Regions from separate parts of the Blautia segnis genome, predicted to be linked through region 2. Evidence: riboswitches for the same ligand, from Rfam matches in the RefSeq annotation. Region 2 holds a riboswitch; each other region holds the start of a gene.
What was found. A riboswitch is a leader RNA that binds a small molecule or an ion and turns the genes downstream of it on or off. The one in region 2 is predicted to bind cyclic di-GMP.
Positions count from the first base shown of each region.

Region 1: linked by a shared signal. The riboswitch ahead of H8S54_RS17145 (ABC transporter substrate-binding protein) and the one ahead of H8S54_RS19295 (response regulator) in region 2 are both predicted to bind cyclic di-GMP.
Region 3: linked by a shared signal. The riboswitch ahead of H8S54_RS18085 (response regulator) and the one ahead of H8S54_RS19295 (response regulator) in region 2 are both predicted to bind cyclic di-GMP.

Region 1 is NZ_JACOOT010000039.1:174,413-178,792, forward strand. It holds gene H8S54_RS17140 (ATP-binding protein) at 1-551, opposite strand, end outside; gene H8S54_RS17145 (ABC transporter substrate-binding protein) at 698-2,542, opposite strand; cyclic di-GMP riboswitch class I at 2,642-2,717, opposite strand; gene H8S54_RS17150 (helix-turn-helix domain-containing protein) at 2,859-3,176, opposite strand; gene H8S54_RS17155 (glucosaminidase domain-containing protein) at 3,458-4,380, opposite strand, start outside.
Region 2 is NZ_JACOOT010000010.1:31,128-35,507, forward strand. It holds gene H8S54_RS04200 (glycoside hydrolase family 3 N-terminal domain-containing protein) at 1-1,565, shown strand, start outside; cyclic di-GMP riboswitch class I at 1,791-1,866, shown strand; gene H8S54_RS19295 (response regulator) at 2,042-2,440, shown strand; gene H8S54_RS04210 (substrate-binding periplasmic protein) at 2,493-3,308, shown strand; gene H8S54_RS04215 (ATP-binding protein) at 3,292-4,380, shown strand, end outside.
Region 3 is NZ_JACOOT010000009.1:79,018-83,397, forward strand. It holds gene ttdA (L(+)-tartrate dehydratase subunit alpha) at 1-22, opposite strand, end outside; partial or broken gene H8S54_RS03785 (SLC13 family permease) at 123-440, opposite strand; gene H8S54_RS03790 (LysR family transcriptional regulator) at 464-1,375, shown strand; gene H8S54_RS03795 (hypothetical protein) at 1,448-2,068, opposite strand; gene H8S54_RS03800 (YhcH/YjgK/YiaL family protein) at 2,219-2,674, opposite strand; gene H8S54_RS18085 (response regulator) at 2,819-3,193, opposite strand; cyclic di-GMP riboswitch class I at 3,618-3,693, opposite strand; tRNA gene H8S54_RS03810 (tRNA-Arg) at 3,845-3,916, shown strand; gene H8S54_RS03815 (DUF4869 domain-containing protein) at 4,026-4,380, shown strand, end outside.

The DNA of each region.
Region 1 (4,380 bases), on a different contig from region 2:
TCCCCTTTTAAATGTTTTAACAAAGAATAATTACGCAGGTATTTATCACCACTCTGGTTCGTATACGTAATATTTCCGTCATGATCCAACATGAACAAATATGCATTCCCATCATAACCTTTCAGTTTTAACATGGAATCCAGTTTCGAATGATCATACACAGTTCCAATTGCCGTATAAGTTTCCCCATTGATCGTATATTCCTGACATGGGATCGCAACCAGATAACCGTCTTTTTTCTTCTGATCATAATCAAGACGCACCAGTTTTCCAATATTGTATCCATTCTTTAAGTCCAGCAGAAGTTTACTTGGCATATCAATCCGCATTTTTGTTCCACCTGCTGATATTGCCTGACCATTCTCCTGAATGAATATAAGGGTACTTTCCGATTCTTTTTCCCATGCCTCAAAGAAACTTTTGTTCACATCCGTTTCAAGAGACAGCTCCCTCTCATGAAGTAAAAATTCCTCAACCAACTGCAGCTGGCTGTAGTATCCACTCACCTGAAGATCATAGGTCTGCTGTATCTGTTCAACAACAGCTCCCATACTGCTTTTTCCGTTTTCGCTGATATACTTCTTAGACTTACTTATCAGATACTTGATACAACCTAAGCTTAAAAGAATAATAAGTAGTATAAGCAACAGCCTTGTTATTTTTTTTCTTTTATTTACCGTTTGTTCTATCTCCACTTTTACTGTTCAACCTCTATATAGTCTTCCGGTGCTGACGGCTGCTGTCCTTTTGACATTGCTTCGATCCATGCACTTGATAATGTTGTCTCTTTAAGCTGCTCAATCTCACATTTCGAATTTATTTTTTTCAATACAGACATTGTGGTGTCTGTAAGAAGAATCGAGTATTCCTTTTCTTTGTCTATTTTCTTATCGTTAACTGTTAAGTCCTTTAACGAAAATCCACTTTCCTCTTGATTGACGATCATTTTCATACCGGATGCAATTGGTAATTCGTATTTATTGGTTACGTAAAAATTCTCATCCGCATCGGCGAGATAATTTTCCACGAGTTCACAAACCTGTTTACCATTGATTTTTGCAACATATAATGCTGTATCTGAACTCTTCGCTGTCATCATGCCAACCCGGCTGCTGGTGCATTCTCCTTTGTACATAGAGGAAGTGAAATAATAATATGGTGCCAGAGCCAGCTGTGCATCATTTTCTTCTCTGATCGTAGTTAAAATGGAAGATGCTGCATCACGGCCATTTCTATCGTTCAGTGAAATAGAATATTCATTTTCAAAATTCACCGTTGCTTTTTCTTCTGGATCTTTACGATTCATTGCACTACAAAAAGTATCATAAGCCTGTGTTTCATCCATTTCCCCTGACAGTAATCCGTGAACAGCCTCAAGACTTGCATCAAATGATTTTTGAGCGGAATACCGGATATAAACAGCATTATTATTAATTTCCTCTTCCAGTCCAGGCACATCCTGCATCATGGTTGGAACATCTGTATTCAATGAAATAACACCGCTTCCATCCGCAATCAGCTTTTGCCCCTCTTCTGAAATCATACAATCCAGCACATCCAGTGCAGTATCCAGTTTCTCCCGGTCTTTTTCCAGGTTTTTGTTAAATGCAATGTTTAAGGACGGAGTCATGTACACATAGGATTCATCCGATGTCTGTGAAAAGTAAGGAATACGGATCAGATCTGCATCCATCTGTTTCTGCAGCTGCTGCATAACCGTCGGATGTCCATGAAACATTGCTGATTTTCCCTCGACAAACATCTGGGTTCCTGTATTGATGTCAATATTGATATCTTCTTTACCAAAGTGCGAGTCCTTAAGAAACTGACTGGTTTCTGAAAAAATACGTTTCCATAATGTATCATCAAACTTTACTTCATCCGCTGCAGTCTCTGCACCGTTTCGCCATTCCATACCATCCAGGCTTGTAAACTCACCGATTGCCGCTGCCTGGATGATTTCATTATTAGACCAGTCTTCACCAAGATCCATGGAATACGGTTTTATGCCATTATCATAAAACTGCTGACAGGCCTGTACATATTCCTCATAATTTTCTGGAATCTTTATGCCATACTGATCAAACAGTGTTTTGTTGGCAATGATCGTCTGCGGAATACCACAGATTGGCAGCCACTGGATTTCATCCTCCGCATTCTTATAATATTGCACCGCATAAGAATAGTACTTGGAAACAACATCATAAGAAGCAAAATCCATAAGATAAGGCTGTAAGTCCTGTGCATCTGTTCCAGAGAATCGACGTACTGTTATGATATCCGGCAATTCATCATGTTCTTTAAAATAACTGTATAAATCGGTATCATTGTTCCCAATAATAAATTCAATATCCTGATCAGGAAACTGTTCATGGATATAGGGTGCAATATTTTTCATCAAACGATTTTCCCACAGATAAACGGTAAGATGATCATCATTTTTAGATACTTCTTTCTTTGACTGTCCACATCCAGACAAGACAGCAGATGCTACAAGTACACCTGACACCACTGCAATCAGACAACGTTTTGCCTTTTTCATACTTTTATTTTCCTCATTCTTTCCTGATAAAATCATTATTGTTACGCCTATGAAATAACACCGTAAAAAAGCACCGTCAGACAGACAGTGCACCTCATTTTATGCAACTGGCTGCCATTTTACAGGCCCTGTAGCTTTGCGTCCCAGACTTTCATCTGGTTTGCCGATTTCCTTATTATAGATATAGCTTTTAAACTTATGCAAAAAAACTGATTTTATTATACTTTAACGTTCTACTATGCACAAGAAAAAAATTACCGTTTTAACGTTCAAAAACAAAAAAAGAACAGCCGATACATATACTCGAACTGTTCTCCTACTTCCGAAGTCCACGCAGCATTGACATCACTGTTTCCTGCTCATTTGTACTCAGATCGTTCCATATCCCTAGAACTTCTTTCTGTTTTTCTGTCAGATTCTCTGAATTACCTTCCTGAAAAAACTGCGATAATGTCACGCCCAAAGCTGTACATATTTTTTCAAGTGTGATCAGCGACGGCAGGTTTTCCTGCGCCATGATTCTTCCCAGTGACGACTGGGAAATTCCCGACAGCTGCGATAATCTGTATTTACTGATATCACGCTTTTCACATAAAGATGTTATTTTATCCGCAATATACTTCTCTATCTGCAAGTAACTATACCTCATTTCCGCTATTACATGTTCTTATTGTACCTGTAATAATAGAAAAATATTAGTAATCAACTTTGCAAGTATTCATTCCCATTATAGGAAGTATACCGGTAAAAAAAATATAAAGATACTTTCGTTTCCGCAAAAGTCATTTTCGCTTATATCGTTTTTATAATAGCACAGACAGTTATGTTTGTCACATAAAAGTTTGAAACCTCAAACAAAAAAATAAGCCTGCCGTCATCCGCAGATTTCTCTACAGACAACAGCAGGTCCATTCCCTATTTCTTCAACATTTCATTCACCCGTTTCTGCACTGCCCCATAATCATATCCCGCAGCCTGCAGTTTCTTCTTCCTGTTCGCGCCGTTCCCCCACTTTCCGGCAATAACTTCCTTTGCCACAGCTTCCACACTCTTTTTCCCACTGCCTTTCACCAGCTCATTCACCTTCGCCTGCACTACCCCATAATCATATCCTGCAGCCTGCAGTCTCTTCTTTCTGTCCTCACCGTTCCCCCACTTTCCGGCAAGCACTTCCTTCGCCACAGCTTCCACACTCTTCTTTCCTGTACCGGTATTCCCGCCGGTTTCATTCGCAGCCTTCTCATACCGCGGAGCCGCATACCCGCGGATATATCCCCATCCCAAAGGGAGCACCCTTTTGTCAACCTTTTCACCCCGGTTACCTTCAATAGCAGTTACCATTCCGCCGGAAACCTTCTCCACAAAACCGATATGATCACTGTACCCATCATTCGGCTGTGCTGCCTTATCCCAGTTATAGACAATCACATACCCCGGCTCCGGCGTGATGGTACCATCCTCAATCCAGATCCCCAGCTTTTTAAAAATCTTCACATGCTCCTCAACGCCGCACTCCCTGCCGATCAGCTCACTGCATCCCGCCTTGATCCCTGCGGCAGACACACAGGTATCACACCATTCATCTGAATACTGCACTGCATATCCTCTGGGAAGCGGCTTCACACTGTTATACAGGTCAATAATCTCCTTAAACTTTCCATTGGCCTCACTGAACCCCAGCCAGCCCCTCATCACATCCAGAACACTCTCAGCAGTCTTTGCCATAGTCTCACATCCTCCTTCATCAAATCTTGTCAGTTCATACTGACGGATCACCTTCATGCAGTTCTCTACATAGGAAAAAGAAGTGGCATACCCGTCAGCACGGATGGTTTCCA
Region 2 (4,380 bases):
CCAACACCGGAGATGTTGCCGGAAAAGATGTAGTAGAAGTGTATTATAAACCGCCATATACAAATGGCGGAATTGAGAAAGCATCTGCAAATCTGATCGAGTTTGCAAAAACAGATCTGCTTCAGCCGGGAGAATCTCAGATTGTTACAGCTACATTCAGTATAGAAGATATGGCCTCTTATGATGAGAATACTGCAAAAGCATATGTTCTTGAAAAAGGCGATTATGTGATTTCTATCAACAGCGATTCACATACTGTGCTGGATCAGAAAACTTATACTGCAGATAAAGATGTAGTATATAAGGGAGAAAATAAAAGAGCATCAGATGATACTGCAGCAACAAATGTATTTGAAGATGCAAAAGGCGATGTGACATATTTATCACGAGCAGATCATTTTGCAAATTATGAAGAGGCTACAGCAGCACCGGCATCTGCAGAGCTGGGTGAGCCATATGTTTCTGAATATCATCTGAACAGCAACTTTGATAAGACTACATACCTCAATGATGAGGATGTAATGCCGACAACGGGAGCAGATAATGGACTTACATTAGCTGATATGCGTGATGCTGATTATGACGATCCTCGTTGGGAAAAACTTCTGGATCAGCTTACTGTTGACGAAATGACAAATATGATTGCAATGGCTGGTTATCAGACAGCAGCCATGGATTCTGTGGGAAAAGTGGCTACACTTGATTTCGATGGACCAGCAGCAATTAATAACAACTTTACAGGAGTTGGTTCTATTGGATTTCCAATTGAAGTTGTGGTTGCTTCCACATGGAATAAGGAACTTGCACAGGCCTGGGGTGAATACATGGGCAAGATCAGTCAGGAAATGGGTGCAGAGGGCTGGTATGCACCAGGTATGAATACTCATAGAACTGCATTTGGAGCAAGAAACTATGAATACTTTTCAGAAGATGGAGTTCTTGCAGGAAATATGGGAGCAAAAGCAGTAGAAGGAGCAAGAAAATATGGAGTTTATTCTTATATCAAACATTTTGCTCTGTATGAGGGAAATGCAAAGATGGTAAGTGTCTGGTCAAATGAGCAGGCAATCCGGGAAATCTATCTGAAACCATTTGAAATTTCTGTAAAACAGGGTGGCGCAAATGCGGTTATGGTTTCCTGGAGCTTCCTTGGAGATAAATGGACTGGAGAAAGCAGTAACCTTATGAATACAGTTCTCAGAGATGAATGGGGATTCAGGGGAATGGCGCTTACAGACTTCTTCCGAAACAATGGTCATGGATTTATGAATGCAGATGCAGCTTTGGCGAATGGAGTAGATGCAATGTTGTCCACATTCAACGGAGAAGAGAACAATGTAGCCAATCCGGAGCATCCAACATCTGTACTTCAGATGAGGAATGCCTGCAAAAATGTCATGTATACAGTTGTAAGCAGCTGGGCTTATGATGGAGAACATGAAGAAACAGGTATGGAAAACTGGAAAAAAGCAGGAATTGGTATCGACATTGTAATAGCACTTTTCATGGCAGGAATGGAAGTACTGGTAATCAGAGGATATAAGAAAAGAAAGAATGCTGAATAAGGATGAAAGTGGGATGGAATCAAAGCTTCGGTTACCTATACAGGTGACAGAGACGGAGCTGAGGTTGTTCAGACGTATGTAAGAAAAGTAGAAGAACAGTTCGAGTATATGTATCGGCTGTTCTTTTTTTATTTTCGAACGTTAAAACGGTAATGTTTATCTTGTGTATAGTAGAACATTAGAGTATAATAAAACCAGTTTTTTGCATAAGTTTAAAAGCCATAATAAGGAAATCGGCAAACCAGATGAAAATCTGGGACGCAAAGCTACAGGGCCTGTAAAATGGCAGCCAGTTGCATGAAATGAGATGCACTGTCTGTTTGACAGTGCTTTTTTGCGGAATGACTTATCAACAGAAGATGAAAGGAAAATTATGAAATTGAAAAAAATATTTGGTGTATCTGTTGTAACTGTGCTGTTATGTCTTACGGGCTGTACGAATAAAAAAGCTTATTTATGAAGAACGGCTGAATCAGATGGATGAAGTGACCCATCAGATGTTTTTAAATCTGGAAGATGTTATGGGCACAAAATGGGATTATGTCCAGGTACAATTCATGTGCTTTATCATTCTGTTTGCAGTTGTTGCGGCAGTTTGTGTAATTACAGCTATCGTAACAGTGCTTAGAAAAAAACAGAGTGAAGCAATTGAAGTTGAAAGAGAAAATAACACAAAACTGGAAACAATCAATAAGACGATTCCAATCATTGCCATGACTGCCAATGCATTTTCGGAGGATATCCAGTATTCCTTTGCGGCTGGTATGAACGTACATATTTCAAAACCGGTTGAGATGAAGGTACTGGAAAAGACAATCAGAAGCATAAAATTCGTGGGGGTATCGAACCGCAGGTCACTGAACAGTGACAAATGAAAAGTAACCAGACATAAAAAAATCGAAAAGGATAGTTAGGAATAGATAGAAAATGAAAGGAAAAAGAGTGATTGCAGGCATACTGCTTGCGGGAATTTTAGCAGTCACCCTGGCAGGGTGTAAAAACACAGATAACACGAAGGAAGAAACCGAAAAGCCTGTTATTACCCTCGGCAGCGACAACTATCCACCATACAATTATCTGAATGAGGATGGTGTACCGACGGGAATTGATGTAGAACTGGCTACAGAAGCTTTCAAAAGAATGGGATATCAGGTGGAGGTTGTCCAGATCAACTGGGAGAAGAAAAAAGAAATGGTGGAAAGCGGAGAGATTGACTGTATCATGGGCTGCTTTTCCATGGAAGGGCGTCTTGATGATTACCGCTGGGCGGGACCATATATAGCAAGCCGTCAGGTGGTTGCGGTAAATGAGAATAGTGATATCTATACACTGAGTGACCTGGAGGGAAAGAACCTGGCTGTTCAGTCCACAACCAAACCGGAAGGCATCTTTCTGAACCGGACGGATGAGAGAATCCCAAAGCTGGGCAATCTGATCAGCCTGGGACACAGGGAGCTGATCTATACGTTTCTGGGAAAAGGATATGTAGATGCAGTCGCCGCACATGAGGAATCTATTGTTCAGTATATGAAAGATTATGATGCAAGCTTCCGTATTCTGGAAGAGCCTTTGATGATCACTGGAATAGGTGTTGCTTTTGCAAAAGATGATGACAGAGGAATCTGTGAACAGATGAGCCAGACACTGGAAGAAATGCGTCAGGATGGCACATCCTTGAAAATTATTGAAAAATATCTGGATGATCCCCAGAAGTATCTGGAGGTGGATGATCTTGGATATTAAGAAAAAAGAAAAACGAATCCAGCTGCTCGGCGGTCTGATTGGAATCTGTGTGGCTGTAGCCTCTCTGTTTTATTTCTTTCACGCAGAAAAAGAGGAAGCAGAGAAAAGAATGGTGGAGATTGTAAACTATGTGAAAGTGCAGTGCTCCACCTACACCCATTATAATGAATCTTCAGAATCCAAAAGTCTTCTCCGTGCCATTGAAAGTGCCAGACAGATGAGTACAAATATCGACATGGAAACAGAAAATGATGGTCAGCTAAGTCAGGAGTTCCTGAAAGAAAATCTGCAGACTCTCTGGGTGGATGGTATCATTGTACTGGATACAGAGGGAAAGATAGACTGTGAATACAGCACGGATGAATCTCTGGCCAATGAAATTACGGCATATCTGCAAAAAGATATTATTATGGATTTTGCCGGATATGAAGAAAGATCTTATTCAGAACGGTTTGCCAGGGAAGACGGATCCTATATTGATGTTGCAGCCTGTGCCAGAAAAGATGCACCGGGTATTGTGGCAATCTACTATTACACACCTCCTGAATTTGCCAGAAATTATACACTGACGATACAGGGACTTTTAAATGGTTATAGTATCCAGAAAGATGGAACGATTATTGTTGCAGACGAGGGGATCGTTGTTGCCAGCAATGATGAGAGCTTGCTGGGGCAGAATACGGCTGACAACGAAGTTGTTCAGGCAATGAAGAGGCATACAGATAGTCAACACATTTACCATTTGAAAAATGAAGGAATCGGATGTTACGGAATCATGCTTAAGCAGAGAGATTATTATATCTATGCGTATCTTCCGGATACAGAAGTGTTCCATAATCTTCCATTAAGTGTGATAAGCGTTATTTTTCTTTATTTTCTGATGTTTAGTATATTCTGGTTCTGGACATACAGAACCAATCTGGCACACCGGAAACAGGAACAGGAAAAAGATGAAAAATATAAAGCAGAACTTCTGATAGCAGCAAAAAAGGCAGAAGCAGCCAATGAGACAAAAACAGAGCTTCTACAGCGAATGAGTCATGATATCCGGACTCCAATCAATGGAATCTGT
Region 3 (4,380 bases), on a different contig from region 2:
TAACTCCATTTTCTTTAGTCATGATTTACCTCCTGATTATTAAATGGTTGATATTTTTGGCATTTGATTTTTGGTTATTATTTATCTAAAGCAGTATAGTTCCTGCTTTATTTTCTCATCTCTTACGGATAGAACGGGAAAAGGATCGGCAGTAAGATCATACAGATCACAAAGGATACCAGAATCAGCGGCAAGCCTGATTTCACGTAATCCTTGAATTTATATCCTCCAAGTCCTACTACCATGGTGTTTGCAGGCATTCCAATCGGTGTTGCATATGCACAGGAGCCTGCGATTACAGTCGCGATAACCACTGCTCTTGGATCTGCTCCAAGGTTGTTTGCAAGGGAGACTGCAATTGGAATCATCAATGCGGTAGTTGCTGTGTTTGACATAAAGTTTGTCAGTGCACAGGTTACAATGAAGATTACCAGAAGAAAAATGTAATTTAGAGGTGCCTATTATGACTCTTAATCAACTCCGCTACTTCTGCACTGCCAGCCGCTGCCACAGCATCACCAAAGCAGCCGAAGAATTATATGTCACCCAGCCCACCGTGTCCGTAGCCATCCGTGACCTGGAAATCGAATTTGGAATCAGTCTTTTTTACCGGAAAGGAAATCAGCTGATCCTTACCCAGGAGGGAGAGGCACTTTACGAAAAAGCCACCTACATTCTTCAGTACTGCACCGAGCTTCAGGCTGACTACTCCAGCATGGCAAGAGTGAAACCGCCTCTTCGCATCGGGATTCCGCCCATGCTGAGCACGGTCTTTTTTCCGGAACTGCTCACTGCCTTTCGCCGGGAGCATCCGGAAATTGCTGTCGTTCTGGAAGAATACGGCTCTGTCCGCGCCTGCAATCTGGTTCAGGATGACACCCTGGATCTGGCTCTGGTTAATATGGAGCAGTATAATATTGATAAATTCCATAATGCGGTTCTGGCAAATGACCAGGTTGTTTTTTGTGTGAGTAAAGACCACCGACTGGCGGACAAAAAATCGGTTACTACCAAAGAAATGTCAAAAGAAGATATGGTTTTCTTCAACGCTGATTCCGTGCAGAACCAGCTGTTAAAAACACGGTTCGAAATGGACGGCTACACGCCTAATATCGTCATGCGCAGCAGCCAGATCTACACGACCCTGCAGTTTGTAAAAACCGGAAAATACGGCTGCTTCCTTTATACCAGCATGACTGACAAATTTGCCAGCTCCGGGATCGTCGGCATTCCCCTTAATCCGCCTGTTCGCGTAAAAATTGGAATGGTCTGGAAAAAGGGAAAATACATCAGCGGAGATATGCAGAAATTCCTGAACTTTACCAGGATGTACTACAGGGAACATCCGCTGACGCAGAAGAGTTCTGCGCCGTAAAGTTAATCATCAGAATACAAAAAGATACTACTTACCAGTAATATACTCATAAGTAGTATCTTTCCAATTTTACTAAATAAAGTACTCAATAACCTCTTCCACCGGCACTCTGGTTTTCTCATTATAAACCAGCACAGCCTCCCGGGCATTTACTTTTCCAAGGGCATACAGGACGTCTTCTTCACGGTTGAAATACCGGAAAGGCACTTCCCGGTTGTATGCTCTTGGATGTTCCAGATCAATGAGGATATCTTTTTCCTCGTAAGGCTCATCCCAATAATAAGGATCAAACAGCAAAATACTGCCGTCCTTCACTCCGGTAAGGAGCACATAATGGGGTTCATCCAGAAACAGTCTTACCACGGCTGCCCCGCCATGACTCAGTGCCTGGTTAATCCTGCTCCCCGGACCTATGTACACCTCAGATCCCGACAAATATTCACTGCTTACCGTCATCATCCCAAGGTTCCCAAACTCATTCAGCCAATTGGAAAGAAACATCATGGCCGCCCTGGATGTACCTCTTTTTCCCGGAATGCCTTCTTTGCTGTAGCAGTCCAGACAGTAAAGCATGGTATTTCGGATCACCTCCGGCGGAATCTCATCCCTGTCAAACAGATAAATAATCGCATTCAACATGGATGTGGGTCCGCAGTCATATTCTGAAATCTGATAATGCAATGGATTTTTCACGATTTATGCCCCCTCTTTTGTACAACTCCTCAAATAATATGTCATTATAAAAATGCTACTTACAAGCATGATACTTATAAGCAGCATATTATATGGTTCCTGTTTTTTCAATAAGAAATTATATTGTATTTCCCTTCCGTCACAAACAGCTTATTTCACTGGAATCTTAAACACAATTTTCTTCGCAGGTGCCGGCTCGTCTGCTGCAACTCCTGGCATGTGTCCGTCATCCGGTGCATAGAAGCCGAACATTCCCGGCTCCAGTACCGTATACCCCTGCCATGGACCAGCCACATAAAGAATAGAATCACTCTCCGGTGTCATGTCATTCCCCACTGTAAGGTTCCGCAAAGAAGCCCAGTAGATTTTCTCTTTTCCCTCTATTAGATACTGTAAATCACAATATTTCTTGTGGGATTCCATCTGTGAGCCCTCTAACGGTCTTGTAGTATAACTCTGCACAGAGGCAAACACACCATTTTCCAGATCATATCTGCCCGCCGGAAGATTTTCCTTCTTCTGCTTCTCAATAAATGCCAGAACCATGTCTGCATACTCCTGCAAATCTCCATAAAGATGCAGCTTGTCCGCATAATCTGTAATCATAAAAACTTCCCCCTCCATTTTTTACTTGACTGCTTCATCATCGCAGTCCTCTGTTTTTCAGGTAATTTGATTATATCAGTTTAAATGGATTCGCGCCATTACATTTTGCTTGACTTCTGATTTTCTTTTCGAGAAAATACGTCTCTACAGCCACCGTCTCAGCACATCCCTGAGCCGTGTCATATCCAGAGGTTTGGAGATGTGTTCGTTCATGCCTGCGTTTTTGGCAAGCAAAATGTCTTCTGCGAAAGCATTGGCTGTCATGGCTACAATGGGGATGGTTTTTCCGTCCTGTTTGTGGAGAGAACGGATTGCTGCCGCCTGCCTGTTCTCCCCTTCAGTCCATGCCAGCGGAGAAATTGCTATGGATTTAAACTGCTTCTCATTCATTGTGCAGTACTCGAACCGGTAAATATCCTCCGGCTTTTTCAGCCTGCTCCTGATATTTTCCGGGGAAAAGGCCTCTTCCAGGGTAAGCTCACTGGAAACCGTCTTAAACTTAGACGCCATAGCTGCCACAATTTGATCACCTGGCTGACAAGCTTAAGATTCTCCTGCATCTGCATTTCGCCCTTACCGCTGATATATCGAAACCGATCATTTTCAATATAAGCACAGTTTTTTCCATAAACCACATTTTTCAGTGATCCAGAGGTTCTGTTCATAAATTCCTCATAGCTGTACCCAAGATTATGCAGGAAAAATTCACTGATATAAGCAATCGTCAAATTTTCATCATAATATCCTGCAATAAAACCAACGGCGTGATTGTGGTAAATTGTTGATTGTATTGCAGAATAGGCTTCCTCACTAAGCTACGGTTCCTCAACGGAATACAAAAGTTCCTCTTTATATAACTGTTTCTTCATTTTCACTCTACTCCATCTATATAAAAAAACACATACTGCAGCATTCGCCATAGTATGTGATCCTATCCTGATTATTCTGCAGCTGGCTGCCATTTTACAGGCCCTATAGTTTTGCGTCACAGTCTTTCGACTGCTTTGCCCATTTATAGATTTGTTTAGAACATTGTATACAATATCTCTCTTAATTGCAATTGTTTTTCAACAGGTTTCCTAATTTATTTTTATCCGTTTTGCCATTTCCTCACGAAAGAAAAACCTTGTAATTTGTTTCTAAATATAGTACAATTGTACCTACAGATTTGTCCTGTTAGTTTAACGGATAAAACAAGCGCCTCCTAAGCGCTAGCTGTGGGTTCGATTCCCGCACGGGACGCTTATCTAGGAAAGCGGGTGAAACTCCAACGGAGGTGTTGGAATTTCACTCGCTTTTTGTTTTTCCCAGACTGACAGCTCAAAATTTATATCTGCATCGGAGGCATTATATGCTGACAATCATATACGGAGACGAACCGCAAAGTATTTACAATACGAATGTTTATTTTAAAAATACTTATGATCCGGAATGGTTTGAAACAGAACTTGCCAGAAAAATGGTTGAAGATATTGATCACTCAAATATTTTAAGCAGTGAATGTATTAGCAGTCCTGTTCTGGGACAAATCCCACCAGAAAGATTATCTGGCGGAGTCAAGACTTTGTTATTGATTCTAAATGAGCCAGACAAAATTTTTAATGCATCTGCATGTGGTGATAATTGCGCAAAATGGCTGTTAGAAATTGGAAAGATCAAGGACATAACAATTAATCTCAGGCATATGATGGACTTTGGAAAAAATA